DNA from 3 places in the Cryptosporangium arvum DSM 44712 genome. Region 2 is predicted to be linked to each of the others. Evidence: riboswitches for the same ligand, from Rfam matches in the RefSeq annotation. Region 2 holds a riboswitch; each other region holds the start of a gene.

What was found. A riboswitch is a leader RNA that binds a small molecule or an ion and turns the genes downstream of it on or off. The one in region 2 is predicted to bind cobalamin.
Region 1: another riboswitch for cobalamin. It lies ahead of CRYAR_RS24135 (CbtB domain-containing protein); the one in region 2 lies ahead of CRYAR_RS17630 (ribonucleoside-diphosphate reductase subunit alpha).
Region 3: another riboswitch for cobalamin. It lies ahead of cobN (cobaltochelatase subunit CobN); the one in region 2 lies ahead of CRYAR_RS17630 (ribonucleoside-diphosphate reductase subunit alpha).

Annotation. Positions count from the first base shown of each region.
Region 1 is NZ_KK073874.1:5,312,260-5,322,247, forward strand. It holds gene CRYAR_RS24100 (FecCD family ABC transporter permease) at 1-573, shown strand, start outside; gene CRYAR_RS24105 (ABC transporter substrate-binding protein) at 582-1,535, shown strand; gene CRYAR_RS24110 (ABC transporter ATP-binding protein) at 1,532-2,299, shown strand; gene CRYAR_RS24115 (class I SAM-dependent methyltransferase) at 2,296-2,982, shown strand; gene CRYAR_RS24120 (class I SAM-dependent methyltransferase) at 2,979-3,731, shown strand; gene CRYAR_RS24125 ((2Fe-2S)-binding protein) at 3,728-4,429, opposite strand; gene CRYAR_RS24130 (CbtA family protein) at 4,432-5,244, opposite strand; gene CRYAR_RS24135 (CbtB domain-containing protein) at 5,244-5,456, opposite strand; adenosylcobalamin (AdoCbl) riboswitch at 5,502-5,594, opposite strand; gene cobF (precorrin-6A synthase (deacetylating)) at 5,638-6,399, opposite strand; gene CRYAR_RS24145 (DUF6223 family protein) at 6,409-6,735, opposite strand; gene CRYAR_RS24150 (sensor histidine kinase) at 6,890-7,960, shown strand; gene CRYAR_RS24155 (response regulator) at 7,957-8,619, shown strand; gene CRYAR_RS24160 (ATP-binding protein) at 8,622-9,008, opposite strand; gene CRYAR_RS43560 (STAS domain-containing protein) at 9,153-9,512, shown strand; gene CRYAR_RS24170 (bifunctional 5,10-methylenetetrahydrofolate dehydrogenase/5,10-methenyltetrahydrofolate cyclohydrolase) at 9,509-9,988, opposite strand, start outside.
Region 2 is NZ_KK073874.1:3,946,633-3,956,620, reverse strand. It holds gene metE (5-methyltetrahydropteroyltriglutamate--homocysteine S-methyltransferase) at 1-1,537, shown strand, start outside; gene CRYAR_RS17635 (ribonucleotide-diphosphate reductase subunit beta) at 1,657-2,652, opposite strand; gene CRYAR_RS17630 (ribonucleoside-diphosphate reductase subunit alpha) at 2,652-4,976, opposite strand; cobalamin riboswitch at 5,159-5,359, opposite strand; gene CRYAR_RS17625 (hypothetical protein) at 6,085-6,369, opposite strand; gene CRYAR_RS17620 (RNA polymerase sigma factor) at 6,511-6,696, opposite strand; gene CRYAR_RS17615 (MBL fold metallo-hydrolase) at 6,775-7,614, opposite strand; gene CRYAR_RS17610 (TetR/AcrR family transcriptional regulator) at 7,654-8,289, shown strand; gene CRYAR_RS17605 (MaoC/PaaZ C-terminal domain-containing protein) at 8,844-9,638, opposite strand; gene CRYAR_RS17600 (SDR family oxidoreductase) at 9,635-9,988, opposite strand, start outside.
Region 3 is NZ_KK073874.1:878,390-888,377, reverse strand. It holds gene CRYAR_RS04030 (hypothetical protein) at 145-435, shown strand; gene cobN (cobaltochelatase subunit CobN) at 432-4,013, opposite strand; cobalamin riboswitch at 4,067-4,190, opposite strand; gene CRYAR_RS04020 (hypothetical protein) at 4,291-5,439, shown strand; gene CRYAR_RS04015 (precorrin-8X methylmutase) at 5,436-6,065, shown strand; gene CRYAR_RS04010 (precorrin-2 C(20)-methyltransferase) at 6,065-7,564, shown strand; gene CRYAR_RS04005 (cobalt-precorrin-6A reductase) at 7,552-8,277, opposite strand; gene cobM (precorrin-4 C(11)-methyltransferase) at 8,262-9,008, opposite strand; gene cbiE (precorrin-6y C5,15-methyltransferase (decarboxylating) subunit CbiE) at 9,005-9,988, opposite strand, start outside.

The DNA of each region.
Region 1 (9,988 bases), 1.4 Mb from region 2:
ACGTCGCTGCGGTTGCTGCTCGCGGGCGTCGCGGTCGGCTACGCGCTCTACGCCGCCACCAGCTTCCTGATCTTCGCGTCCGGCTCCGCCGAGGGCGCCCGCTCGGTGATGTTCTGGCTGCTCGGCTCGCTCGGCCTGGCCCAGTGGAACGCACCGCTGGCGGTGGTGGCGGTCGTCGTCACGCTGACGACGGCGCTGCTGACGATCTGGGGACGGCGGACGGACTCGCTGGCCATCGGCGACGAGACCGCGCACACGCTCGGCGCATCCCCCGAACGGTTCCGCGTCCGGCTCCTGGTCGTCGTCGCGCTGTGCATCGGCGTGCTGGTGTCCGCGTCGGGCTCGATCGGGTTCGTCGGCCTGGTCGTGCCGCACCTGGCGCGGCGGCTGGTGGGGGCCACCCACGTCCGGGTCGTCCCGGTCGCCGCGCTGCTCGGCGCGCTCCTGCTGATCTGGGCCGACGTGATCGCGCGGACGCTGCTCCAGCCGCAGGAGATCCCGATCGGGATCATCACGTCCCTGCTCGGCGCCCCCTTCCTGCTCGTGCTGATCCGCCGTTTCCACGCCTCGTGAGGATTCCCGTGCGCAGACTCGCCCTGGCCACCGTCGTTCTCCTGGTCACCGCCGCCTGCGGCAGCGGCAGCGGGACCACCTCGACCGGCTCCGGCGGCGCCTACCCGGTCACGATCTCCAACTGCGGCACCGACGTGACGTTCGACGCCGAGCCCGAACGCGTCGTGCTGCTCAAGAGCGCCGCCGTGCCGTTCCTGCACGAACTCGGCGTCCTGGACCGCGTCACCGCCCGCGCCGGCCAGTACCCGAAGGCCTACTACGACGCCGGGACGCTCGCCGAGCTCGACCGGATCCCGCTGCTCACCGACAAGACCGACACCAGCGGCCACCTGCAGATCTCCCCGGAGGTGGTGATCGCGCAGAAGCCCGACCTGGTGCTGGGCCAGGTCGACAACCTCTCCCGCGAGACGCTGTCGGCCGTCGACATCCCGCTGATCGAGGAACCGGCGCTCTGCGAGACGACGACGACCGCGCCGACGTTCGACGACGTCTACCGGCAGCTGGAGAACTACGGCAAGGTCTTCGACGAGCCGTCCGCGGACGCCGTCGCCGCGCTGCGGAAACGCACCGCGGCGGCTACGGCGAAGCAGCCGGGCGGACGCACGGCCGCGGTGCTCTACCCCACCGTCGGCGGCGGCACGACCTACGCCTACGGCACGCTGAGCATGGCCGACCCGCAGCTGACCGCGGCCGGGTTCACGAACGTCTTCGGCGACGTCGACGAACGTGTCTTCGAGGTGACCCGCGAGGAACTGCTCGGCCGCGACCCCGACGTGCTGATCCTGCTCCACAGCGACGGCGACCCGAAGGCCGTCGAGCAGGCGGTCACCGGCGCACCGGGCGCGGAGCGGCTCACCGCCGTCCGTGACGGCGCCGTGCTGACGCAGCTGTTCAACTTCACCGAACCGCCGTCGCCGCTGTCGATCACCGGCCTGGAGATGATCCGGAAGCACTTCGGATGATCACCGCCGACGGGGTGTCCTGGTCGTACGGTGCGAAGCTCGTCCTCGACGGCGTCGACGTGAACGCCGCCGGGAACCGGGTGCTCGGGCTGATCGGCCCGAACGGCAGCGGCAAGACGACGCTGCTGCGCCTGCTCTACGGCGCGCTACGCAGCCCTACCGGGCAGGTGAGCGTCGACGGCGACGCGCTGGACCGCCTCCCGGGTCGGGAGACCGCGCGCCGGCTCGCGGTCGTGGTGCAGGAGACCGGCGGCGAGACGTCGCTGACCGTCGGCGAGATGGTGCTGCTCGGCCGGGGCCCGCACCTCTCGACGTTCCAGCGCACGAGCGCCGCCGACCACACGATCGCCGCCCGCGCGCTGGAACGCGTCGGCGCCGCCCACCTGGGCGGGCGGCCGTTCGCCGAGCTCTCCGGCGGCGAACGCCAGCGGGTGCTGATCGCCAGGGCGCTCACCCAGCAGGCCACGCACCTGCTGCTCGACGAGCCGACGAACCACCTCGACATCCGCTACCAGCACGAGGTGCTGCGGCTGGTGCGCACGCTCGAGACCTGCTCGGTCGTCGTGCTGCACGACCTGAACCTGGCCGCCCGCTACTGCGACGACCTGGTGCTGCTCTCCGACGGCGGCGTCGTGGCCGCCGGCCCGACCGGCGAGGTGCTCGACCCGGCCGTGCTGGAGCCGGTCTACGGCATCGGCATCCACCGGATCGACCTCGACGGCCACCTGCACCTGCTGTTCCGACCCGAGGAGGCGATCGTGTGAACGTCCAGGACCGCATCAACGAGTACTGGACCGGGCGGGCCCCGTCCTACGACGACTACCAACAGCAACCCGCTCGTCTCGACGCCGACCGCGCGGCCTGGGGCGCGATCTGGGCCGCCGCCCTCCCGGCCGCGCCCGCCGACGTGCTCGACGTCGGCACCGGCAGCGGGCAGGTCGCGCACACGATCGCCCGGCTCGGCCACCGGGTCACCGGCATCGACCTCGCCGAGGGCATGCTGGAGCGGGCCCGCGCCCACGGCGGCGACGCCACGTTCCGCTCCGGCGACGCGGTCGAGCCGCCGTTCCGACCGGCCCGCTTCGACGCGGTCGTCAGCCGCTACGTCATGTGGACGCTCCGCGAGCCGGCCCGCGCGGTCGCGAACTGGATCCGGCTGCTGCGTCCCGGCGGGACGATCGCCGTCGTCGACAGCACCTGGTTCCCGGACGGCCTCGACGCCTCCGGCGGGGACTTCAGCCGCTGGTACGACGCGTCCGTGCGGGCCGCCCTGCCGCTGGCCGCGGCCCCCTCGATCCAGCCCACCGCCGACGTGTTCACCGCCGCCGGGCTCACCGACGTGCGGGTCACGCCGCTGACCACGATCCTCGAGCTCGACCGGACGTTCGGCGTCGCCCCGGGCCACGAGGTGCAGATGCAGTACCTGATCCGAGGAGCCGTCCGGTGAACGACCTCGCCGACCTCGTCCGCCGCTGGGACGACCAGCAGGCCGCCTACGTCGCCGGGCGCGAGCAGCGTTTCACCGCGATGCTCGACGTCCTCGAACTCACGGTCGGGGCCGACCGCACGATCGTCGACCTGGGCTGCGGGCCCGGTTCGCTGAGCCGGCGCATCCTCGACCGTTTCCCGGGCGCGCGGGTGGTGGCGATCGACTACGACCCGGTGCTGCTCACGCTGGCCCGGGAGACGCTCGGCGGGCGGGCGACGGTCCTCGACGCCGACCTCACCGACCCCGGCTGGGCGTCGTTCGACGGCGAGGTCGCGGCGATGGTGTCGACCACCGCGCTGCACTGGCTGCGGCCCGACCAGCTGATCCGGCTCTACACCCAGGTACACGAGCGCCTCTCCCCCGGCGGGGTGCTGCTCGACGGCGACCACTTCCGCTTCGACGCCCGCGACGCCGCGCTGCGCCGGATCGCCGCCGACCACGACGACACGACGCAACGGGCGGCGTTCGCGGCCGGCGCCGAGGACTGGACGGCCTGGTGGACCGCCGCGAGCACCCATCCCACGCTGGCCCCGCACGTCCCCGCCCGCGAGCGGCGTTACGCGCAGCGCGTCAGCGCACCCGAGACCACCGTCGAGTTCCGTCTCGCCGCCCTCCGCCAGTCCGGCTTCGCCGCGGCCGGCCCGGTCTGGCAGTTCCTCGACGACTACGTGGTCTGGGCCCAGAAGCAGGGAGAGACCGGGCCTTAGCGCAACACGCAGTCGCCGCACACCGGGCGGGGCGGACCGGGGTCGAGCCGGTAGATCAGGCAGCAGCTGTTCCGGCGGAAACCGGCACCGACGTCCGGCGCGGCGATGCTCCACGGTGGACGCCGGAGCAGCGCGTCGGCTAACCGCGCTGCCCGGCCGGCCAGCGCGGGCCGGGCCGCGGCGAGCATCGTCACCGAGCTGTTCAGCGCCGAGGCGCTGTTGTCACGCAGGATCGCGGGCGCGACCGGGTTCGTCCCGGCCGCCGCCTCGGTCAACCCGGCGACGAGCGGCACCACGGAGTCGGCGAAGGCGTCGACGAGGGAGCCGGGAGCGACCGGCGTCACCGGCGACCCGAACGACACCGGCACCATCCCGCCGGGCACCGGCCGCCACCAGACGTCCGGCGGCGGAACCGCGGAGGACACCACGGCCAGCGCGAACGCCGGTGCGAGCACCCGCGCCACCACGCCCAGGTGCGCGGTCGCGAACGCCACCCGCTCCTCGACCGGCCGGCCGGCCATCCCTTCCAGCGCCCGCCGGACGGCCGCGGTCCGCGCCCGCCACGCGTCCCCCGACGCGTCGAGCAGCGTCGACACCGGCTGCCACGGCGCCGGCGGCGGAGCGCCGGCGGCATGGGTGTGGACCGCGAAAGCGGGCCCGAGCTCGTCGAGCCCGGACCCGCGGTCGCGGTCGGTCACCGTCAGGCGGGCACCGCGTCGCCGGCCGTGGCCGGCGCCGGTTCGCCGAGCAGCACCCGCTCGGCCAGCGGCCCGAAGACCAGGCCGAACGTGCCCCAGAGGAGGGCCTGCGCGCCCACCGAGTAGAGGCGGAAGGACGCCAGCACGTCGGCGGGGAACGCCGGGTAGACGATCCGACCGCCCGGGTCACGCAGCGGTTCGGGCATCTCGGCGATCGTCGGGAGCAGCAGCAGCACCACCGTCACCGCCACCACGTACACGCCGCCGGCGAGCAGGGTCGCGTTCCAGTTGCCGAACCGGGCCGCCAGCCGCTGCCCGAGCCAGACCGACGCACCGAGGATCACCAGCGACGCCAGCACCAGCGCGAGGTACAGCCCGCCGCGTGTTCCGATCGTGTCGTCGTCGCCGACCGCGGGCGGGTTGGCCGGGTACTTCAGCCACGGCACCAGGAACAGCCCGAGGAACGCGCCCCCGGCGACCAGCAGCGCGAGCACCCGCGGCCGGACGGTGCCGACCCGGCCCAGACAGATCAGGTAGATCACGGTGGCCAGCAGCCCCATCGCGACCCCGAACACGATGATGCCGGTGCCGATGCCGACGTTCGCCTGGATCGTGCGGCTGAACACCTCGGCCTCGGCGGCCGGGACGGGAAGGCCCGCCGCCTTGTCGAGGGCCTCCTGGGCGGCGCCCCGGCCCTCCTCGTAGTCGATCGCCTTCTGGATCTGCGGTTCGGCGAAGATGCGCGCGAACAGGAACGCCAGCAGGCCACCGGCCCCGCCGGCGAGTGCGCCGCGGAGCAGGAGCTTGAGTTCCATCAGTGGCAGGGGAAGCCGAGGAAGTGACGCGCGTCGTGGATGTACTCGTGGACGTGCACGTCGTTGCCGAACACCGAGGTGGCGCCCTGGTCGACGCCGATGAAGTAGTACGCGAGCAGCGCCAGCAGCACGGCCGCACCGAGGTAGACGGCACCCCGCGAGCCGGAGATCACCACCGGGGTAGCGGCGGAACGAACGGACGGACTAGTCACGTAGAGCCTCCTCCGGGGATCGTGCGTCCCCTGTTGCAACGGGCTCGTGACGGCACCAGTATCTGACTCCCCGGCCCGGGACCGGATCACAGTGGCGCGACCGTGCTGGACTTCCACCAGCTTCCTCGCGCCGCCACGCTCTGAGAACCGTAGGACCGCGTGGGCCCGCGGTCAACGTGAGCTAGCGCTCCTTGCGACGGATGAGGTAGGTGTCCATGATCCACCCCTTTTGTGCACGCAACTCCGCGCGGGTCGCGGCCACCCGGTCGGCGACGTCGTCCAGCGGCCCCGCGATCAGCACCTCGTCGGGGGCACCGAGGTAGGCGCCCCAGTAGAGCTCGGCGTCCTCTCCGGTGAACCGGCGGAACGCGAGGCTCGCGTCGAGCATCACGACCAGGTCGGCGTCGCCGTCGTGGTGGCCGTTCGCCACCCGGCGACCGGTGGTGACGACCACCGCACCGGCCGTGCGGGTCAGCGTGATCCGGTGCCGCGCGGCCAGCACCTGCACGCTGCTGATGCCCGGGAGCACGTCGTAGCCGCACGCGACCTGCCCGCGGCCGACGATCGTGTCGAGCATCCGGATCGTGCCGTCGTAGAGGGCCGGGTCGCCCCAGACCAGGATCCCGGCGGTGCCGTCCGCGGCCACCTCGGTGCGCAGCGCGTGCTCCACGGCCGCCGACCGCGCGTCACGCCAGGCCTCGACCGCCCCCGCGTAGTCCTCCGCGGTGCGGTCCCGGGGCGGGTCGGCGATCGTCACGACCCGGTAGCCGCCGGTTCCGCGGAACCGCTCCAGGATCGCCTGCCGGGCGGCGGTCAGCTCCGCGGTCGTCTCCCCCTTGTCCAGGACGAGGAACACGTCGACGCCGCGCAGCGCGTCGACCGCTTCGACGGTGAGCAGGCCGGGGTCGCCCGCGCCGATACCGATGACCCGAATGTGTCGCACCCGCGGAGCCTAACCAGGCTGTTCGTCCACCGCGCAGGTACGGGTCCTGCGCCGGGCCAGACCACCGAGCAGCGCCGCGGTCAGCCCGAGGACCAGCGCCACGAACCCGCCGACGATGCCGCTGCCGCTGCCGGGACCGCCGTCCGCGGTGGCGACGACAAACGCGCCGGCCAGGGCACCGGCACCGCCGGTGGCCAGCGCCGCGGCCGACGCCCGCCGCCCGGCCCTGGCCAGCGCGACGCCGCCGAGGACGACCCCGGCCAGCGCGATCACGGCCGCGGTGCTGGCGACGAGCCGCCCGGTGGTGAGGCTGTACACCGTGGACTCCAGAACCATGGGAACTCCTCCGTCGTTGGTGACCTGATCGTGTCCCGCCGGCGGCCGGTCGCGCGTCGTGCGGACGCGGGCGCTTCGCGCTGCTGCGAACGTGGTAGCCGGGTCCTCCTCGCGCAGGACCCGCGCGGCCGGGGAGCCGGTTTACAGTGCCCGCATGGGCCGTGTCCGGGACGCCGCGATCGCCCTCGGGCTCGCGGCCGTCCTGGTTCTCGCCGGGCTCTCCGAGGGCACCGGGGCGTCGATCGGGTACGTGTTCCTGGCCGGGGGCGGGCTGGTGCTGGCGGCACGCGGCCGGGCGCCCGTCGTCGTGCTCGTCGTCGCCGGGCTGTGCGCGATCGGCCACCGCGCGGCCGGGTTCGACGTGCTCGCGGTCGGCTACCTGGTGGCGGTGTACGGGGCAGTGCGGGCCGGGCACCGCCGGGTCACCGCCGGGGTGAGCCTCCTCGTGCTCGTCGCGCTGCCGGTGGCCACGTCGCTCTCCGGGGTGCACGGCGCCGGAGCGGCGCTGACGCAGGCCCGGGGGGTGCTCGAGCTGGCCTGGCTGATCGCGGCCGGAGCGGCCGGGGAAGCGCTGCGCCAGGCCGAGCGGCGGGCCGACGAGGCCGAGCGCACCCGCGAGGAGATCGCCCGGCGCCGGGCCGACGAGGAGCGGCTGCACATCGCGCGCGAGCTGCACGACTCGCTGACCCACCAGATCTCGGTGATCACCGTGCAGTCCGAGGCCGCCGTCCACCTCGCGAAGAAGCGCGGCGAGCCGGTGCCGGCACCGATGCTGGCGATCCGGGACGCCGGCCGCGAGGCCTCCCGCGAACTGCGCGCGACGCTGGAGGCGCTGCGTGACGACGCGCGCACCCCGCCGCGCGGGATCGACGACATCCCGGACCTGGTGCGCCAGGTCACGGTCGACGCGTCGCTGACCGTGGAGGGCGACCGCGGCGACGTCCCCGCCGCGGTGGACCGCACCGCGTTCCGGATCGTGCAGGAGTCGCTGACCAACGTCGCCCGGCACGCCGGGGCCACGTCGGCGTCGGTCCGGATCGCCTACCGCCCCGAGGTGGTGACGATCCAGGTCGACGACGACGGCCGGGCGCGACCGGCCGCACCGCCGGTGCCGGGGGTCGGCCTGGCCGGCATGCGTGAGCGGGTGACCGCGCTGGGCGGAACACTGCGTGCCGGTGCGCGCGACTCCGGTGGGTTCACCGTCCACGCCGAGCTGCCGCGGTGATCCGGGTCCTGCTCGTCGACGACCAGCCGCTGATCCGCAGCGGGTTCCGGGCGCTGCTCGAGGCCGAGGACGACCTGGAGGTGGTCGGCGAGGCCGGCGACGGGCACGAGGGCGTCGCGCTGGCCCGGCAGCACCGGCCCGACGTCGCGCTCGTCGACGTCCGGATGCCGGTCACCGACGGCATCGAGACGACCAGGCGGATCGCCGGTGACCCCGCGCTGGCCGGGGTGCACGTCGTCATCCTCACCAACTACGGCCTCGACGAGTACGTGTTCCACGCGCTGCGGGCGGGGGCCGCCGGTTTCCTGGTGAAGGACATCCAGCCGGAGGACTTCCTGCACGCGGTGCGCGTCGCCGCGCGGGGTGACGCGCTGCTCGCCCCGTCGATCACCCGCCGGCTGATCGACCGGTACGTGACCCGGCCGGTGCGGGTGGACACGACCGCGCTGGCCGGGTTGACGCAGCGCGAGCGGGACGCGGTCGCGCTCGTCGCGCAGGGGTACTCGAACGAGCAGATCGCCGGGCTCTGGGTGATCAGCCCGGTGACCGCCAAGACCCACGTGAACCGGGCGATGACCAAGCTTGGCGCCAGGGACCGTGCGCAGCTCGTCGTCCTCGCCTACGAGTCGGGCCTGGTCCGGGGCCCGGACCGCGGCTAACGTCAGCCGCTCGACCTCGGTCGGAGCGTGGTGAGCGCCGCCCACACGGACTTCCCGTCCGGCACCGGGCACACGCCCCAGCCGCTCGCGAACGTGTCGACGAGTCGCAGTCCGCACGGTCCGCGCCCGACCGGGATCGTCGACGGGGTGACCGAGCGGTCGGCCACCGACAGGTGCAGGGAGGAGCCCCGGTAGGCCATCGTGACGAGCATGTCGGTGCGCGCGTGCCGCACCGCGTTGTCGACCAGTTCGGTGACCACCACCGCCGCCGCCTCGCCGACGTGCTCGAGGGACCAGGCCGCGCAGGCCGCCGCCAGCATCCGGCGGGCCTCCGGCGCCGCGTCCGCGGTGGGCCGGAGGTACAGCCGCAGACGGGCGACGTCCGGCATGTGAGCCTCCTCCGACCCGGGCGGCCCGGTGGTACCCCCGCTACGGAGGCGGAACCGCCGGACCGGGTTAGACTTCTGATCGGGTTCGGCCCAGAGCCCGGTCATGCACGCGCGCCCGCCACGGCGCCCTGACCGGAGGTCTCCGTGACCGATTCGTACTTCGCCGAGCCCGACCTCCCTCTCACCGTCACCGTGCGCCGCCACCAGGCCGGTATTCGCCTCGAGCTGACCGGTGAACTCGACCTCCGGACCGAGCCGCTGCTGCTCGGCGCGATCGATTCGCTGCTGCCGCGGCCCGGCGGCCCGGTCATGGTGGACTGCACCGCGTTGCGGTTCATCGACGCGCGCGGGCTCGCGACGCTGCTGCGCGCCCAGGCCACGCTCACCGACGCCGGTTACGGCCTCGCCGTGACCAACCCCTCCGCGGCGCTGCGCCGCATCCTGTCCGCGACCGGTCTGTCCGGCACGCTGCCCGAGCGCTCCCGCCCGAAGCTCGACCGTTAGGCGGTGGCCCGCTCGGCCGCGGCCACCGCGTTGCGGAACAGCATCGCGACGGTCGTCGGTCCGACGCCGCCGACCCGCGGCGTGATGGCCGAGGCCACCTGCTCACACGCTTCGTCGACGTCGGGCAGGAGCCGCCGGCCCGCGTACCGGACCCCGGCGCCGATCACGACCGCGCCCGGGCGCACGTGCTCGGGCCGGACGATGCCCGGCACGCCGGCCGCGGCGACCAGGATCTCCGCGCGGCGGGTGTAGCGCTCCCAGTCCGGGACGCCGGTGTGCACGACGGTGACCGCGGCGTTCGCGGTCGGCCGCTTCTGCGCGAGCAGCATGGCCAGCGGCCGGCCGAGCGTCGCGCCCCGCCCCAGGATCACGACCTCGCGCCCGGACACCGGGATCTCGTAGTGCGCGAGCAGCGCCTCGATACCGGCCGGGGTGCACGGCAGCGGCCCGGGAAGGCCCACCGCGAGCCGCCCCAT
Region 2 (9,988 bases):
CTTCGTCGCCACGTACTTCGGCGCGCTCGACGACGCCCTGCCGGCGCTGCTGGAGACCCGGGTCGACGCGCTGGGCCTCGACCTGGTCAACGGGGCCCGGGATCTGGACCGGCTCGCCGGCACCGGCACGGTCAGCGGCACGACGATCGTCGCCGGGCTCGTCGACGGCCACAACGTCTGGCGCGCCGACCTCGGCGCGGCGGCCGCGCGCTACGCCACGCTGAGCGGCCTGGCCGAGGACGTCGCGGTCTCCACCTCGTGCTCGCTGCTCCACGTGCCGGTCGACCTGGCCGCCGAGACCGACCTCGACCCGGCGCTGGTGGAGCGTCTCGCGTTCGCCCGGCAGAAGGTCGACGAGATCGTCGCTCTCAGCAAGGTCCTGGACGACGGCGTCGGCGGCCTCCCCGCCTCTCCCGGCGAGGCACCCGAGGCATGGCGGGACCAGACCGTCCGCGCCCGCCTGGACGCGCTGCGCCCGGAGCACTCGCGCCGGGGTGCCTACGCCGACCGGGCCGCCGCCCAGCAGCAGCGGCTGAACCTGCCGCCGCTGGCCACGACCACGATCGGGTCGTTCCCGCAGACCGACGCGCTGCGCCACGCCCGCGCCGAGGTCCGCGCCGGGCGGCTCGACGCGGCCGGGTACGAGGAGCGGATGCGCGCCGAGATCGCCGACGTCGTCGCGCGGCAGGAACGTCTCGGCCTGGACGTACTCGTGCACGGCGAGCCCGAGCGCAACGACATGGTGCAGTACTTCGGGGAGCAGCTCGGCGGGTTCGCGGCCACCGTCGGCGGCTGGGTCCAGTCCTACGGCTCCCGCTGCGTCCGTCCTCCGATCATCCACGGCGACGTCACGCGCCGAGCGCCGATGACCGTGGCGTGGTCGGCGTACGCGCAGTCGCTGACCTCGAAGCCGGTCAAAGGCATGCTGACCGGTCCGGTGACGATCCTCGCGTGGTCGTTCGTCCGGATCGACCAGCCCCTGGCCGACACCGCGAACCAGGTCGCACTCGCTCTGCGCGACGAGTGCCACGACCTGGAGGCGGCCGGGATCCGGATCATCCAGGTCGACGAGCCGGCGCTGCGGGAGACCCTGCCGCTGCGCCGGGCCGACCAGAAGGCCTACCTCGACTGGTCGGTCGGGTCGTTCCGGCTGGCGACCAGCGGGGTCGCGGACTCCACCCAGATCCACACCCACCTCTGCTACTCCGAGTTCGGTGAGGTGCTGCCCGCCATCGACGCGCTCGACGCGGACGTGACGAGCATCGAGGCGTCCCGGTCGAAGATGGAGATCCTCGACGACCTCGCCGCGGCCGGGTACAGCCGGGGCGTCGGCCCGGGTGTCTGGGACATCCACTCCCCCCGCGTACCCGCCCGGGACGAGGTGACCGACGCCCTGCGCCGGGCGGTCGCGGTCGTGCCCGCGCAGCGGTTGTGGGTCAACCCCGACTGCGGGCTCAAGACCCGCGGCTACGCGGAGGTGGAGGCCTCGCTCGCGCACCTGGTGGCCGCGGCCGCCGAGGTCCGCCGGGACAGTTAGTTGCACACCCCCAGCACGCGAGGGTGGGTGATCGGCCACCGCTGACGAGCGGGACGACTCGGCCGGAACCACTGGGGCCGGTCGCGGGAGCGACCGGCCCCAGCCCGGCAGGCGTAGAGCTAGAAGTCTTCGTCGAACGCGACGGAACCCGGGACCGCGACCTGGTACGCGGAGACGCGGCGTTCGAAGAAGTTCGACAACTCCTGGACGTCCTGCAGGTCCATGAAGCCGAACGGGTTCGACGACCCGTACATCGGGTCGAGCCCGAGCTGCAGCAGCCGCCGGTCCGCGACGTGCTGCAGGTACTCGCGCATGTCGATGAGCGACAGGCCCGGCACGCCCGGCCCGACGAGGTCCTCGGCGAACTGGGTCTCGCACTCGACGGCTTCGGCGAGCATGTCCCGGACCTGCTGGGCCATCTCGTCGTCGAAGAGATCGGGCTCTTCGCGGCGAGCGGTTTCGACGACGTCGAACGCGAACGCCATGTGCATCGACTCGTCGCGGAACACCCAGTTCGTGCCGGAGGCCAGGCCGTGGAGCAGGCCGCGCGAACGCAGGAAGTAGACGTAGGCGAAGGCGCCGTAGAAGAACAGCCCTTCGATGCACGCGGCGAAACAGATCAGGTTGAGCAGGAACTTCCTGCGGTCGGCCCGGGTTTCGAGGCGGTGCAGGTCGCCGAGCGAGTCGATCCAGCGGAAGCAGAACTCGGCCTTCCGCGCGATCGACGGGATGTTCTCGACGGCGGCGAACGCCTCGAAGCGCTCGTTCTCGTCGGGGACGTAGGTGTCCAAGAGATTCAGGTAGAACTGGACGTGCACGGCCTCCTCGAACAGTTGCCGGGAGAGGTAGAGCCGCCCTTCGGGCGAGTTCACGTGCTGGTACAGGTTGAGCACGAGGTTGTTGGCGACGATCGTGTCGCCGGTGGCGAAGAACGCCACGAGCCGGGACACCAGGTGCCGCTCGGCCGGCGACAGCTTCGCGAGGTCGCGCAGGTCGGTGTGGAGGTCGACCTCCTCGACGGTCCAGGTGTTCTTGATCGCGTCCTTGAAACGGTCGAAGAAGTGCGGGTAACGCATGGGACGCAACGTGAGGTCCATGCCGGGGTCGAGAAGCATTACTGGCAGGCCTCGCAGGACTCGGGGTTCTCCAGCGAACAGGCGATGGCTTCGCTGATTTCGGGCTCGGGTGTGCTGGGCGCGGCGACGGCAACCGTCGCCTGCTGGATGCGAGTCGCCGGGCGTGACCGCAGGTAGTAGGTGCTCTTGAGCCCGGTCTTCCAGGCGTAGGAGTACATCGAGGAGAGCTTGCCGATCGTCGGCGAGGCCAGGAACAGGTTCAGCGACTGCGACTGGTCGATGAACGGCGCCCGGGCGGCGGCGAGGTCGATCAGCGCGCGCTGAGGCAGTTCCCAGGCCGTGCGGTACAGCTCACGGACCTCGGCCGGCAGCGCGGTGATGCCCTGGACCGAGCCGTCGGCCTGCTTGATCGCGTTGCGTACCTCGGCCGTCCACAGGCCACGGTCCTTCAGCTCGCGGACCAGCGCGGAGTTGATCTGGAGGAACTCGCCGGAGAGCGTCTCGCGCTTGAACAGGTTGGAGACCTGCGGCTCGATGCACTCGTAGCAGCCGGCGATGGACGCGATCGTGGCGGTGGGGGCGATCGCGATCAGCAGCGAGTTGCGCAGACCGGTGGTGCCGACCCGCGTCCGGAGGGCGTCCCAGCGTTCGCCGCTGGTCTCGACGTTCCAGAGGTCGGGCTGCAGGTCGCCGCGGGCCGCCCGGGTGTCGGCGAACGCCGGGTGCGCGCCGAACTGCTCGGCCAGGTCCGCGGAGGCCTCGAGTGCGGTGAGGTAGATCTCCTCGGCGATCTTCGTGGACAGCGCTTTGGCGTCCGCTCCGTCGAACGGGAGCCGCAGGGCGAAGAACACGTCCTGCAGCCCCATCACGCCGAGGCCGACCGGGCGCCAGCGCGGGTTGCTCGCCGCGGCCTGCGGGGTCGGATAGAAGTTGATGTCGATCACGCGGTCCAGGAAGACCACCGCGGTGCGCACCGTCGCGCGCAGCTTCTCCCAGTCCAGGTCCGTGCCCGCGACGTGCGCGGCGAGGTTGACCGAACCGAGGTTGCAGACGGCGGTCTCGTCGTCGCTGGAGACCTCGATGATCTCGGTGCAGAGGTTGGAGAGGTGGACGACGTTTTTCTTGTCGGCGGTCTGGTTCGCGAGGCGGTTGGAGGCGTCTTTGAACGTCATCCAGCCGTTGCCGGTCTGGGCGAGCGTGCGCATCATCTTGCCGTACAGGTCGCGGGCCTTGATTTTCCGGACTTCGCGGCCGGCCTGCTCGGCGGCCTCGTAGGCCCGCTCGAAGTCCTCGCCCCACAGATCGGGGAAGTCCGGGAACTCGTCGGGGTCGAACAGCGACCACAGGCCGTCTTCCTCGACCCGGCGCATGAACAGGTCCGGGATCCAGTTCGCGAGGTTGAGGTTGTGGGTCCGGCGGGCGTCCTCGCCGGTGTTGTCGCGCAGCTCGAGGAACTCCTCGATGTCGGGGTGCCACGGCTCGAGGTAGACGCAGGCCGCGCCCTTGCGTCGGCCGCCCTGGTTGACCGCCGCCACCGAGGCGTCGAGCGTGCGCAGGAACGGGACGATGCCGTTGGACTGGCCGTTCGTCCCGCGGATCAGCGCACCGCGGCCGCGGACGCGGGAGAACCCGATACCGATGCCCCCGGCGAACTTGCTCAGGTTCGCCACCTGCGCGTACCGCTGGTAGATCGAGTCCAGTTCGTCCTTCGGCGAGTCGACCAGGTAGCAGCTCGACATCTGGGTGTGACGGGTGCCGGAGTTGAACAGGGTCGGCGAGCTCGGCAGGTACGCGAGGCTCGCGAGCAGCCGGTAGAAGCCGATGGCTTCCTTGGCGGTGGTGCTCAGGCCGCAGGCGACCCGCAACAGCCAGTACTGCGGAGTCTCGACGACCAGCCGGGCGTGGGGGTGGCGCAGCAGGTACCGGTCGGCCACCGTCCGCAGGCCGAAGTACTCGAAGCGCAGGTCGTTGGACTCGTCGATCGCGTCGTCGAGCTTACGGGCGTTCTTCTTGACGAACGCGGCGGTCTCGTCGCCGATCAGGCCCTGTTCGTGGCCCAGCGCGATCGACTGGCTGAAGGACGCGATGCCCTGCCCGCGGACCTCTTTGTCGAGGTAGCCGGCGAGGAGGCGGGCGGCGAGACGGGAGTACTGCGGCTCCTCGCCGATCATCTCGGCCGCGGTCTGGATGCTGAGCTGGTCGAGCTCGGCCGTGGTCGCACCGTCGTAGAGACCGCTGATCGTCTTCGTCGCGACCCGCAGCGGATCGACGTCGGTGAGGTCGTCGGCCCAGCGCTCCACGGCTTTGACGATCTTGTTGACGTCCACCGGCTCGGCGTCGCCGTTGCGCTTGGTGACGTGCATCTGGGGCCTGCGCTGGACCGGTGTCTCCGGCGCGACCTCGGCGGTTGTCACAACTCTCTCCTCGCGAGTAAGTCCTCCTGAGGACACGCGAGAACAGACACCATCGGCGCACAACGGCGTGCGGAGCTGGCATCAGCCGTCCCGCGCGGCCTCCGACCGCCGGACCGATACCGGTCCGGCGCGCTGGCAGGTCTTCGGACTCGTGGGCTGTTTCCGGCCGGCCGGAGCCGGACGGGCGTTCCTACTGGCCGTCGCTTCCCAGGCCGTGGCCGGCCCAGTGCTTGATTGACGGCGGTCGTTCCCACTCACCGCTGCGGGGCAGTCCCGGATTCCCACCGGGTTCCCTGTTGCCACGACCGTCCTGGCGGGACGGCCGAACCAGCTGCGCTCGCCACCATATCTAGGTACGCCACAGAAGTCACACACAACATCTCGTGTCGGCGTTTCGCACACGCGTCACCACGGTGAGTGGGGAGGCGGCCGAGGTTCACTCCCGGTAGGACGAGCGTGCCGCCGACCACCGGAACGGAAATCGTCCGGTGACCCCGGCCACCGAGGGAAACCTTCGTGGACCGCTCGTCGGTGACGAGCCCGGTGACGGCAGCCGTGTCGCTGCCGTGCTTCTCCGCGGAGAAGTCGTAGAAGACCGTGCGCGCCAGCCGCAGGAGTTCGCCGGAGCCGAGGTCGACCGTGACCGTTGGCCGCCACGCGTGGGCATCGACCAGCGGAGGAACCCCGGGTCGGTCACCGCACCGAGCGAAGTCACCCGGCGATACCGAGGGTTGCGGCCGGTCCGTTCGCGTCGAGACGCCGCTCGGCACGCGCGTGGCGTCGACGGTCACGCCGGCCGCTCGTCGGGCCGGTGTCGCTCCGACGCGCAGAGTGAGCGTGCCCGGCTGTGCCGTCACGCCGTTGGGCAGGACGAAGACCCCGTCACGCACTACCGCAGGCTCGCCGTGATCAGTCGTCGGGTAGCGCAGCGCACGGTCCAGGACGTCGAGGGTCGGCACGTCCGGGTCGACCGTTCCCGCCACCGTTCCGAATCGGGAGGCGTAGGTCAGTACGGCGCTCCCGCCGGCAGCGGGTGAGAGGGACACCGTCTCGGGTGTCAGCTCACAGAACCGAGGCACGTTCCGGCTCCGAACACCACCATGGTCGCCCCCCGCGCCGCTGCGGTGAACAACGGGGTGCCGACAGTGGTGGGCGCGGCGGCCTGGCGACACCGGTTCACGTCATCGGCGGAGGCGCCCGTGCGGACGTGGTACCTCTGCTCCACGGGTGGCGCTTTCAGGTTCGCCGGAACATCCGGGCCGGCGGGCGCTGCCGTTGCTTGCGCCAGGTCCACGCCGTCGGGTGCGGTGTTCGGCTGCAGCGCGCCGGCCAGCATCTTCACCGCGAAGACCGCGGCCGCCGCACCGACTCCGGCCGCGACCGTCAGGCCGGACCGACGGCGTGGAGGTTGCATCAGCGCCTCGTGCACACGGCGGCGCGCCGCAGCGCGAACCGCTGCGGGAGGCGGGGGAAGTCGCCTGAGTCAGTCATCTCGCTCCTGGGCCGTCATCCGGTTGAGTCGCCCGCGTGCCCTGGCCAGCCGCGATTGCACGCTGTGCACGGAGATCCCCAGGATCTGAGCGGCGTCCTGGACCGAGGTCTCGCCCAACAGGAACAGCTGGACCGCCTCACGCTGAGCGCGCGGCAGGTCGTCCACGGCTGCGAGCACGCGGACGAGCCGATCAGCGGCGGCGGCGGGCGACCGCGGGTCGTCGCGGCGCCCCGACGGCCGCGGCGGCCTCGGCCGTCACACCGGTCCGCGACCAGCCTCCTGGACGAGCAGAGGAATGCCGGCGAAGCCTCGCTCGTCGTGGGCCGGCACCACCCGGACGAGGTCGGCGATCGCGATGATGCGTTCCCGGTCCACGGTCACCTGCTTGCGGTCGCTGTCGGCGAACAGCCGCATCAGGAAGAGGCGCTCGATGTTCTTTTCGATGCCCTCGAGTCGCCAGGTGAGATCGCCGATGAAGGCATAGCGCTCACCGGACGGGAGGGCGACGAAAACGATCACCGATCCCGTGGTGTGCCCGGCCGCCGGGACGATGACGATGGACCCGTCCCCGTAGAGGTCGTGGCTCTGCGCGAAGCCGAGGTAAGGGCCGCCGTCGAACGTGTACTCGCGTAACGGGTGGCCGGGCGAGAACGACGTGAAGATCTTGTCGGCGCCTTGCTTCTTGGCATAGGTCACCTCCGCGGCGGTGATCAGGACGGGCGCGGCCAGGTCGGGGACACCGCTGACGTGGTCCCAGTGCGAATGGGTGATGAGAATTCCCGACAGCCGGTGCGGGTCGTACCCGGCGGCCGCCAGTTGATCGACCACCGGAGAGCCGACCCGGTGCTCCACGCGGCGGTACCCGGGCAGCATCTGCTGGTGCTTCTCCACGTCCCGGCCGAGCCCCGCGTCGATCAGGACGTCGCCGGACGGGTGCTGGACGAGAACGGCCGTGGCCGCGAACTGGACCGTCTCGCGGCGTGAGCCGCCGCGAAGCGCCATGTTCGCCTTCGTCGAGTACGAGCCGGTGGGCAGTTGATGGATGGTCATGGTCACCGGCGGCGTGGCCGCGGGCAGAGGGGTGAGCGCTGGCACCGGGAAACTCCCTAGACGAGGAGATAACTACTGAACACATTGTTCAGTATATGCGATCGCAGGTTGATTGAATACACTTGGTTCATGGGCACGGACCCGGACGCCTCAGTCGATCCCCGCGTCGCGCGAACGCACCGCGACGTGGTCCGCACGGCTGCGGACCTGCTGATGTCGGGCGGGTGGGACACGGTCACCCATGCGGAGGTGGCCCGGCGCGCCGGCTACTCGAAGGCGACGCTGTACGCGCACTGGCCGACGCGTCTCGACCTGATCCGGGACGCCGTGACACAGATCTGCGACGAGGCTCGGCACCCCGAGCCCGGCGGCGACCTCCGAACCGACCTCGTCACGGGGTTGACCGACTTCGCCCAGGATCTGACCGGACGCCTCGCCCGCGTCCTCGGTGGTGTCATCGAGCGTTCGGGAACCGATCCGGTCGTCGAAGAGCTGCGTCGTTTGCTCTACGACACGGGCACACGAATGCTTCGGACGGTTCTGGAAACCCACCTCGACGCCCGGGACGTCGACCCGGTTCTGGCTCTCCTCGCCGGCGGGATCTTCGTGCGCATCGCCTTCGAAGGACTGGTCGCGACCCCGGAACTCATCGAGGACCTCGTGGTTCGCGCACTCGCATCCGTTCAGCTCCCGGCCGGTTCTGACGGGCAGGCATCCTGAGCAGCGCGGCCGTACCGCTCTCCTGACGTCCCGGCGGGTCCGCAACCGGCCGGTCGGTGCAGGCGCTCAGCCCTGACGGGGGCCCCAGCCTTCGACGGCGTCGAAGCGCGGACTGAAGGCTAATGCCATCGGCCTTCGCGATTCGGGGCCTCATCCGTAGTCCACTGGCCGGGCGTACCACCGAGACTCTGGACATCACGTGCCGGATCCGGTCGCACTCCGGCCGAGTCGGTGATCGGATCACCGCGCGGAGGTGCGCGGGGACCTACAGCCTCGACCGGTTCCGGGGCGCCTGCGGCTCGCCCGGCGACGCAGCCGAAGAGTCCCGGCGGAGTTCGGCACGAACACCCCACGGGGGGCGAAGTGCGGGTTCTCCATGACCGTCGGGGGTTCCGACCGGCGACACCGGAATCCGGAACGCGCTCGCCCGAACGCCCCCGGCGGCTGCCGGTCCGCAGCGCCAAAGCCGTAGCAGGGGTGCGGATGACATGTGTTCATCGTCGGGAGCGAGCGTGGCGCCGAACCAGACTCGTTCCCGCTCACCGGGAGCCCGCTCAGGCGAAGCGGACCGTGCCGCCGTCGACCGCGGCGCCCCGCTCGGAGAGCACGTCGAACGCTCCCCCGGCGTAACCGCGGACGGTCACGGTCTCGCCGGGAAACACCGGCGCGGCGAAGCGGCCGGAGAGTTCGCTCAGGTCGGCGGGGTGGGCGCCCACCTCCTCGGCCAGGGCGACGGACGCGATCGCCAGCGTGGCCAGGCCGTGCAGGATCGGGCGCGGCTGGCCGATACCGGCTGCTGCCTCCGGATCGACGTGGATGGCGTGCGTGTCGCCGAGCAGCCGGTAGAGCACCGCGACGTTCGGTGCGATCGACACCGCGGCGGTGCTGGTCGGCGGGGTGTCCGGCGGCGCGGGACGGCCGGGCCCGCGCTCGCCGCCGAAGCCGCCGCGGCCCGGGGCGAACAGGGTCCAGGTGGCGACGAAACAGCGGCTCTCGACGACGACGTCGAAGATCGCCGCGCTGCCTTTGTCCCAGACGTCGCCGACTCGCGCGGCGAGCGTCAGTTCCCCGGCCGGCGGCAGGGGCTCGAGGACGGTGAGCCGCTGGGCGCCGTGCAGGGTGGTGCCGACGTCGAACGCACCGGCGGAGCCGAGCGCATCGGGTGCCCACTGGGCGAGCGTGAGCGCGAACGGCGGCAGGACCCTCAGGTGCTTCTCGTAGACCAGGTCGAGCTGATCCGGGCGGGCGCCGACCGCCAGCGCGTAGAGGATCGCGTCCCGCTCGGTCCAGCGCACGGTGCGGTCGCCGAGCGGGCGGCCGGCCCAGTCCCCGGCCGTCGCCGGGCTCACGCCCGCGCCCCGTCGGGCTGAGCCGCCGGGGCCGGGCGGGCGCCGTAGACCGGCTCGGGAGCGGCGGCGCGGCCCAGCAGCTCCCGCAGGGCCGGGCCGACGTCAGCGGCGTCCCAGCGGGCACCCAGATCGTGGGCCGGCCCGTGCCGCCAGGCGTCCTCGACGCAGATCTGCCCGCCTTCGATCTCGATCACGCGTCCGGTGACGTCACCGGCTTCGGCGCTCGCGAGCCACGCGACGACCGGGGACACGTTCGCCGGGTCCATCGCGTCGAAACCGTCGGCGGGCTTGGCCATCTTCGTCGCGAACGGCCCGTCGGTCATCCGGGTCCGCGCGGACGGGGCGATCGC
Region 3 (9,988 bases), 3.1 Mb from region 2:
GTTCCAACCGTATGCAGTCTCCCTCGCCAGGGGCGAAACCGCCCGGAGTGCCTCCCACCCCTCGGGCACGCCGGTCCGTTTCGCCACTTATGCCCTCCGTTACGGGGCCGCGCCGACTGGCGGGGAGGAGGCATTATCGCGGGCATGAAGTTCGCCGCCGATACCGTCACGGATCTGGCCGACACCCTCGGCACCGACGCGGGCGCGCTGGCTCGGGCCCTGCAGTCCGACGTGCTCGTCGACGCGCCCGCGATCCTGCACGCGCTCGCGGTGACCGCGTTGCACCTCTCGACGTCGGCGGCCGAGATGGCGCAGGCGGTGGACGACGTGAACGGGCCGTCGGCCGACGAGCTGCGTGCGGTGCAGGTCGCGTTCGCCGAGTGCAGTTCGACGCTGCTGAACATCATCGAACCGGTCCAGCGCTTCGCCAACTAGTCGTCCTCGAGGTCGCCCTCCGTCGCGAGGTAGAGGTCCTGGAGCGCCGCCAGCGTCTCGGCGTCCGGGTGCTCCCAGAGGCCGCGGTCGGCCGCCTCGATCAGGCGCTCGGTGATCGCGTGCAACGCCCACGGGTTCGACTCACCGAAGAACTTCTGGTTCTCCGCGTCGAGCGCGTAGGTCGCGGCCAGCTTCTCGTACATCCAGTCGGCGACGACGCCCGCGGTGGCGTCGTACCCGAAGAGGTAGTCGACGGTGGCGGCGAGCTCGAACGCGCCCTTGTACCCGTGGCGGCGCATCGCCTCGATCCAGCGCGGGTTGACCACCCGGGCGCGGAAGACCCGGGCGGTCTCCTCGTGCAGGCTGCGGGTGCGCACCGCGTCCGGGCGCGTGCTGTCGCCGATGTAGGCCTTCGGGGACTGGCCGGTCAGCGCCCGGACGGTCGCGATCATCCCGCCGTGGTACTGGAAGTAGTCGTCGGAGTCGGCGATGTCGTGCTCGGCGGTGTCGACGTTCTTCGCCGCGATGTTGATCCGGCGGTACGCGTTCTCCATGTCGGGGCGGGCCGGCACGCCGTCGAGGTCACGCCCGTACGCGTAACCGCCCCACACCGCGTAGACCTCGGCCAGGTCCTTGTCGTCGCGCCAGGTCCGTGAATCGATCGCCTGGAGCAGACCGGCCCCGTACGCGCCCGGCTTGGACCCGAACAGCCGCATCGTGGCCTGGCGTTCGCTCTTCTGGCCGGCCAGGTCGGCCAGGACGTGCTCGCGGACGTAGTTGTCGGGTTCCTCGAGCGCGGCGACCAGCTGCACGGCGTCGTCGAGCATCGCGATGACGTGCGGGAACGCATCCCGGAAGAACCCGCTGATGCGCATCGTGACGTCGATCCGGGGCCGGTTGAGCTCGTCGGAGGCGATGAGCTCGAGCCCGCTGACCCGGCGGGACTGCTCGTCCCAGACCGGGCGGACACCGAGCAGCGCCAGCACCTCGGCGATGTCGTCGCCGGCCGTGCGCATCGCCGACGTGCCCCAGATCGACAGGCCGACCGAGCGGGGCCAGTCGCCGGTGTCCTCGCGGTAGCGGGTGAGCAGCGAGTCGGCCATCGCCGATCCGGTCTCCCAGGCCAGCCGGCTCGGTACGGCCTTGGGGTCGACCGAGTAGAAGTTCCGGCCGGTCGGGAGCGTGTTGATCAGACCGCGCAGCGGCGACCCCGACGGGCCGGCCGGCACGTACCCGCCGTTCAGGGCGTGCAGCACGTGCGCCATCTCGTCGGTGGTCTTGTTCAGCCGCGGCACGACCTCGGTGGCCGCGAACTCGAGCACGCGTGCCACCAGGGCCCGGTCGGCGTCGGCCGCGCCGCTCGTGGCGTCCAGGACCTGGGCGGTGACCTCGGCCCCGACGGTGGGGTCCCAGTCGCGTTCCTCCATGGCGGCGACCAGGTCACGGGCGATCGCGTCGATCGTGTCGACATCGGACCGGGCCTCGTCGCCGGCTTCGGAGAGGCCGAGCGCCTCGCGCAGGCCCGGAAGCGCGGCGACCTGACCGGCCCACATCTGGCGGGCCCGGAGCATCGCGAGGACGAGGTTCACCCGCGCCTCACCGGCCGGCGCGTCGCCAAGGACGTGCAGGCCGTCGCGGATCTGCACGTCCTTGACCTCGCACAGCCACCCGTCGACGTGGAGCAGGAAGTCGTCGAACTCGGTGTCGTGCGGGCGGTCGTCAAGGCCCAGGTCGTGATCGAGGCGCGCGGCCTGGATCAGCGTCCAGATCTGCGCGCGGATCGCGGGCAGCTTGGCCGGGTCCAGGGCGGCGATGTTCGCGTGTTCGTCGAGCAGCTGCTCGAGCCGGGCGATGTCGCCGTAACTGTCGGCCCGCGCCATCGGGGGCACCAGGTGATCCACGAGCGTTGCGTGCGTGCGCCGCTTGGCCTGCGTGCCCTCGCCCGGGTCGTTGACCAGGAACGGGTAGATCAGCGGCAGGTCACCGAGCGCGGCGTCGGAGCCGTCGGCGGCCGACATCCCGACGGTCTTGCCGGGCAGCCACTCCAAGTTGCCGTGCTTGCCCAGGTGGACGACGGCGTCGGCGTGGAACTCGGCGGCCAGCCAGCGGTAGGCGGCCAGGTAGTGGTGGCTCGGCGGGAGGTCGGGGTCGTGGTAGATCGCGACCGGGTTCTCGCCGAATCCGCGCGGCGGCTGGATCATCACGACGACGTTCTCGCCGCGCAGCGCGGCCAGCACGATGTCTCCCTCGTGGACGTAGAGCTCCCCGGGGGGCGGGCCCCAGTGGCGCTCCATCGCCTCGCGGAGTTTCTCGTCGAGCGAGTCGAAGTACTTTTTGTAGGTCTCCGCGGGGATCCGTACCGGGTTCGCGGCGAGCTGCTCCTCGGTGAGCCAGGCGGTGTCGTGGCCGCCGGCTTTGATCAGCGCGTGGATGAGGGCGTCGCCGTCCTGGGCCTCGACGCCGGGGAGGTCCCCGACCTCGTAGCCGGCGTCCGCCAACGCCTGCAGGAGCTTCACCGCGGACTTCGGGGTGTCCAGGCCGACCGCGTTGCCGACCCGGGCGTGCTTGGTGGGATAGGCGCTGAGCATGAGCGCGATGCGCTTCTTCTCCGGCGCGATGTGGCGCAGGATGCCGTGCTTGACCGCGATGCCGGCCACCCGGGCGGCGCGCTCGGGGTCGGCGACGTAGACGGTGAGGCCGTCGGCGTCGATCTCCTTGAACGAGAACGGCACCGTGATGATCCGGCCGTCGAACTCCGGGATCGCGACCTGGGTGGCGTTGTCGAGCGGAGAGAGCCCGTCGTCGTTGGCGTCCCAGGTGGCGCGGCTGCTGGTGAGGCAGAGTCCCTGCAGGATCGGGACGTCGAGCGCGGCGAGCGCGCCCACGTCCCAGGCGTCGTCGTCGCCGCCCGCGCTGACCGTGGCGGGTTTGGTGCCGCCGGCCGCGAGCACGGTGACGACGAGGGCGTCCGCGGTGCGCAGCGTCGTCAGCAGCTCGGCGGGCGCGGTGCGCAGCGAGGCGCAGAAGATCGGCAGGGCCCGGCCACCGGCGTCCTCGATCGCGCCGGACAGCGCTTCGACGAACGCGGTGTTCCCGGCGATGTGGTGGGCCCGGTAGTAGAGCACCGCGATGGTCGGCCCGTCGCCCCGGGATTCGCGTTCCAGAACGCCCCAGGTGGGCATTTCCGCAGGGGGTTCGAAGCCGAGGCCGGTGAGCAGGACGGTGTCGCTGAGGAAGTTGTGAAGCTGCTGGAGATTCGCCGCCCCGCCTTGCGCGAGGTACGCGTGCGCCTCCGCCGCGGCTCCCATCGGCACCGTCGAGAGCTGCATGAGGTCCGCGTCCGGCGCGATCTCCCCGCCCAGCACGATCACCGGCAACGGCCCGGCCAGCAGCGCGTCGAGCCCTTCCTCCCAGGCCCTGCGCCCGCCGAGGATCCGGACGACGACCAGGTCCACACCGTCGGTGAGGCCGGGCAGGTCGTCGACGCCGGTCCGGGCCGGGTTCGCGAGCCGGTACGAGGCTCCGCTCGCCCGGGCCGAGAGCAGGTCGGTGTCCGACGTCGAGAGCAGCAAGATCACGCGGGGCGTCCTCACTCGGGGTCCGCGCCCCGGGTCGTGGTCAGCGGTACCTGGAGTCTCCTGGCTCCCGGATCGACACTCCCCTGCTGCCTTCCCGCGCTGATGCAGTGGCTGAAGATGCAGGCTCGCTCCCCGGTGACAGTGGCGGGACCGCGCCGGATTCACACCGGCTTCCTCCACCTGACACCGCTCATGGCCTTTCAACACTGGTGATCAGGGTCGCAATCGTCAAGTGGGCCCAAGGGGGATCACCGGAGCGACACGTAGCATCCGGGCTATGCCCACCGCCGTGCCCTTCCGCCAGGCTGCCGACAGCTGCCCAGGCGCGTTGCAGGTGCACGAGGCGGCCGACGGCGGCCTGGCACGGGTGCGGATCCCCGGCGGTGTGGTGAGCCTCACCCAGTGGCGTGCGTTGCGCGACTTCGCCCCACTGGAGCTCACATCTCGGGCGAATCTGCAGATCAGGGGCGTCACGGATCCGGACGCGCTGGCCTCGCGGCTGGCCGACGCCGGCCTGCTGCCCTCGGCCACGCACGAGCGGGTACGCAACGTCGTCGCGTCGCCGCTGGGAGGGCTCGGTGCGGTGGTATCCGCGCTCGACCGGGCGCTCTGCGCATCCCCGGAACTGGCCGACCTGCCCGGCCGGTTCCTGTTCGCGATCGACACCGATCGGGACGTGGTCTCGTTGCGCGCCGACGTGACCGTCCTGCTCGGCTCCGAGCCGGTGCCGGTGCTGCTGGCCGGCGTCGACAGCGGGCTGCGGGTCCGGGCCGACCAGGCCGTTCCGGCCCTGATCGCCGCCGCGCGGTGCTTCCTGCTGGAGCGCGTCGCTCAGGCCTCCAAGGCCTGGCGTCTGTCCGAGCTCGACGACGCCGTGGCGCGGGTCGCCGGCCGGATGCGGTCGGCGCTGGCCTGCGACCTGGTCGAACCCTCCGCTCTTCCGTCGCACCGCGGCGCCGACCCGATCGGTGTACTCGCGGGGGCGCTGGGGGTGGTGGTGCCCCTGGGGCGGCTCACCGCAACCCAGATGGACGCGATCGCCGGGGTGGCGCGGGGCGAGATCATCGTCACGCCGTGGCGGGGGGTGGTGCTGCCGGGCGTGGGGGCGGAGGCGCTGACTCCGCTGGCCGAGGCGGGGCTGGTCACCGATCCCGCGTCGGCCTGGGCGAGCGCGTCGGCCTGCACGGGTCTCCCCGGGTGCGCCAAGTCACGCGCCGACGTCCGGGCCGACGCGGGGACGGCGCTCCTCCACCCCGGTGAACTGCTTCCCGTGCACTTCGCGGGGTGCGAGCGGCGGTGCGGGCACCCGGCCGGCGTCCATGTGGACGTTCTGGCCACCGCGGACGGATACCAGGTCGACGGCGAACCCGTCGGTGTCGACGAGCTACCCGCGGCCGTGGCCGCCGCCAGGAGGAACACGCGTTGAGTGGGCAGTACATCCGCGACGGTGCGGAGATCTACCGGCATTCGTTCGCGATCATCCGGTCGGAGGCCGACCTGAGCGGCCTCCCGGAGGACGTCGCCCGGGTGGCGGTCCGCATGATCCACTCCTGCGGCATGGTCGACCTGGTCGACGATCTGGCGTTCTCCCCCGGCGCGGTGTCGGGAGCGATCGGGGCACTGCGGTCCGGCGCACCGATCCTCTGCGACGCGCAGATGGTGGCCTCGGGGGTGACCCGCCGCCGCCTCCCGGCGTCGAACGAGGTGATCTGCACGCTCAACGACGCCCGCGTGCCGTCGCTGGCTTCGTCGCTCGGCACCACCCGCAGTGCGGCCGCCCTCGAACTCTGGCGTGAGCACCTGGAAGGTTCCGTCGTCGCGATCGGCAACGCCCCCACGGCCCTGTTCCACCTGCTCGAGATGATCGCGGCCGGGGCGCCGCGCCCCGCGGCCGTGCTCGGCATCCCGGTGGGCTTCGTCGGCGCCGCGGAGTCAAAGGAGGCGCTGGCGGCCAACGACCTCGGGCTCGAGTACCTGATCGTGCGCGGACGCCGGGGCGGCAGCGCGATGACGGCCGGGGCGCTCAACGCGCTGGCCAGCGAGGAAGAGTGATGAGCGGACGGTTGTACGGCGTCGGTCTGGGACCGGGGGACCCGGAGCTGGTCACCGTGAAGGCGGCCCGCCTCATCTCCGCGGCCGAAGTGGTCGTCTACCACTCCGCGCGGCACGGGCGGAGCATCGCGCGTTCGGTGGCGGCCCCGTACCTGCGCGAAGGCCAGATCGAAGAGCAGCTGATCTATCCGGTCACCACCGAGGCCACCTCGCACCCCGGCGGGTACCAGGGCGCACTCGACGAGTTCTACGAATCGTGTGCGGCGCGGCTGGCCGCCCACCTCGACGCCGGCCGGGACGTCGTGGTGCTGGCCGAAGGCGACCCCTTCTTCTACGGCTCGTACATGCACCTGCACAAGCGGCTGGCACCCCGCTACGAGGCCACGGTGGTGCCCGGCGTGACGTCGGTGAGCGGGGCCTCCGCGACGCTCGGGCGGCCCCTGGTGGAGCGGGACGAAGTGCTCACCGTGCTGCCGGGAACGCTGCCGTCGGCGACGCTTGCCGCCCGGCTGGCCGGGGACGACCCCGCCGTGATCATGAAGCTCGGCCGCACGTTCGGCGCGGTGCGTGAGGCGCTCGAGACGGCCGGCCGGCTCGACGAGGCCTGGTACGTGGAGCGGGCGACGACGCCGTCCGAGCGCACGGCGCCGCTGGCCGACGTCGATCCGGAGACCGTGCCGTACTTCTCGATCGCGGTGCTTCCGAGCCGCCTCTCCCCCGGCCTGTCCGATCTCGCCCCGGCGCCGGCCGCTCCGAGCACGGCGTCGACGGGCGAAGTCGTCGTGGTGGGGCTGGGCCCGGCCGGGCGGGAGTGGCAGACGCCGGAGTCGCAGGCGGCGCTCGCGGCCGCCGACGACCTGGTCGGCTACGGCCCGTACCTCGACCGGGTCCCGGCCAACCCGCGCCAGCGCCGCCACCCGTCGGACAACCGGGTCGAGGCCGAGCGGGCCGCGTTCGCGCTGGACCTGGCCGCGCGGGGCGCCCGGGTGGCCGTGGTGTCCTCCGGCGACCCCGGTGTCTTCGCGATGGCCGCGGCCGTGCTCGAGGTCGCGGAGGAGCCGCGCTGGAAACACGTGCCGGTCCGGGTCGTGCCGGGCCTGACCGCGGCCCAGGCGGTGGCGAGCCGCGTCGGTGCGCCGCTCGGCCACGACTTCTGCATCCTGTCGCTCTCCGACCGCCTCAAGCCCTGGGACGTCATCTCGTCCCGGCTGGCCGCCGCCGCGGCCGCGGACTTCGTGATCGCGATCTACAACCCCGCGTCGAAGAGCCGGCGCGAGCAGATCGTCGCCGCGAAGGCGCTGCTGCTCGAACACCGCGACGCCGACACCCCGGTCGTCGTCGGCCGGGACGTCGGCGGCCCGGAGGAGAGCGTCCGGATCGTCCGGCTCGGCGAACTGGACCCCGCCGACATCGACATGCGCACGCTGCTCATCGTCGGTTCGTCCCAGACCCGCACCGACGGGCACACCGTCTACACCCCGCGGCGCTATCCGGCCTGACTCTCCAACCAGCGGGCGGCGGCCTCCGGGGTGCCGACCGTGCTGGCGGAGGGTGGGAGGACGGGGCGCGTGATCATGACCACCGGGAGGCCCAGGGTGCGGGCCGCCTCGAGTTTCGGGTACGTGGCGCGTCCCCCGCTGTCCTTCGTCACCACGACGTCGATCGAGTGCTCGCGCAGGAGGGCGAGTTCGTCGGCGTAGGCGAACGGCCCGCGGGCGAGGAGCACGGACGAGCGCGGCGGCAACGGAACCGACGGCGGGTCGACGCACCGGATCAGGAACCACTGGTCACCCCCCGCGAACGCGTCCAGGCCACGGACGCCCGTGGTCAGGAACACGCGCTGCCCGGGCGACAGCGCCTCGGCGGCGTCGGCAACGGACGGGACGCGCACCCAGCGGTCACCGGGCTCCTCGTCCCACCCCGGGCGCCGCAGCACCGCCAGCGGCACCCCCACCCGCGCGCACGCCTCGACCGCGTGTGCGGTCATCCGGGCCGCGAACGGATGGGTCGCGTCGATCACCGCGTCGAAACCCGGCAGGTACGCGGCCAGCCCGTCGACCCCGCCGAACCCACCGATCCGCACCTCGCCCGGCGGGAGCAGCGGCGAACGCACCCTCCCCGCCAGTGAACTGACCACGTCGTGGCCGCCGATCAGCAACGACGCCAACCGGCGGGCGTCGCCGGTGCCGCCGAGGATCAGGACTCTCGACACCGGATGGCCGAGTACAGGTGCGAGTCCGAGAACTCCGAGGCGGTCAGCACCGACCCGACGACGATCACCGCGGTCCGGACGATGCCGGCCCCGGCCACCGCGTCCGCGATGTCGCCGAGCGTTCCACGCAGCACCACCTCGTCGGCCCGGCTCGCCCGCGCGACCACCGCGACCGGGCACGAAGCGCCGTAGTTCGGCACGAGCTCCGCGACCACCTCGGAGATCCGCTGCACGGCCAGGTGCAGCACCAGCGTCGCCCGGCTCGCGCCCAGCGTCGCCAGGTCCTCGCCCGGCGGCATCGGCGTCGCGCGCGCCGACGTCCGCGTGAGGATCACGGTCTGCCCGACCCCCGGCACGGTGAGCTCGTGCTTCAGCGACGCGGCCGCCGCCGCGAACGCCGGGACACCCGGCGTCACGTCGTAGTCCAGGCCGAGCGCGTCGAGCCGGCGCATCTGCTCGGCCATCGCGCTGAACACCGACGGGTCGCCGGAGTGCAGCCGGGCCACGTCCAGGCCGGCCGCGTCCGCCGCGACCAGCTCGGCGACGATCTCGTCCAGGTTCAGCGCGGCGGTGTCGACGAGCCGCGCCCCGGCCGGGCACCACGCGAGTAACTCCGCCGGGACGAGCGAACCCGCGTACAAGCACACCGGCGACGACTCGATGAGCGCTTTCCCGCGCAGCGTCATCAGATCCGCCGCGCCCGGTCCGGCCCCGATGAAATGCACTGTCACCGCTTCGTCACCACCCACTGCGTCACCGGCATCATCGGCTTCCACCCGAGGAACCCGCCGACCGGCGCGGCCCGGCTGATCGAGACCCGGGTCAGGTCGCCGCCCAGCGACGCCTGCCAGCGAGCCAACACGGCCTCCGACTCGATCGTCACCGCGTTCGCCACCAGCCGGCCGCCGGGTTTCAGCGCTTCCCAGCACGCGTCGACGACCCCGTCGGCGGTCACCGCGCCCCCGATGAACACGGCGTCCGGCGCGTCGAGGCCGGCCAGCGCGCCCGGCACCGACCCCACCTCCACGGTCAGGCCCGGTACCCCGAGCGACGCGGCGTTGCCCGAGAGCCGCGCGGCCCGGTCGGGCCGGTGCTCGATCGCGACCGCCCGGCAGGAACGGTCCGTGCGCAGCCACTCGATCGCGATGCTGCCCGCGCCCGCGCCGACGTCCCAGAGCAGCTGCCCGGGCATCGGCGCGAGCCGGGCCAGCGTGATCGCCCGGATCTCGCGCTTGGTCAGCTGGCCGTCGTGGTCGTACGCCTCGTCCGGCAGGCCGGGGACGAGCGGCAGCAGCGCGGCGTCCGGCGACGCGACGCAGTCGATCGCGATCACGTTCAGCGCGGCCGTGGTCTCGCCGTCCCATTCGTCGGCCCGGACGGTCCGGCGCGCTTCGTCGGCGGAGCCCAGCTGCTCCAGCACGGTCAGCGTGCTCGCGCCGTATCCCCGCGAGACCAGCAACGACGCCACCGCGCCCGGCGTCGTCCCGTCCGCGCTCAGCGCCAGTACCCGACGCCCCGGGTGGATCGCCGTGTGCAGCCGCTCGGTCGGGCGGCCCACCAGGCTCACGATCTCGATCTTCTCCTCCGGCCAGCCCAGCCGGGCGCACGCCAGCGAGATCGACGACGGGTGCGAGAACACCCGCACACGGTCGGCCCCGAGCTGGCGCACGAGCGTCGAACCGACGCCGAAGAACATGGGGTCGCCGCTGGC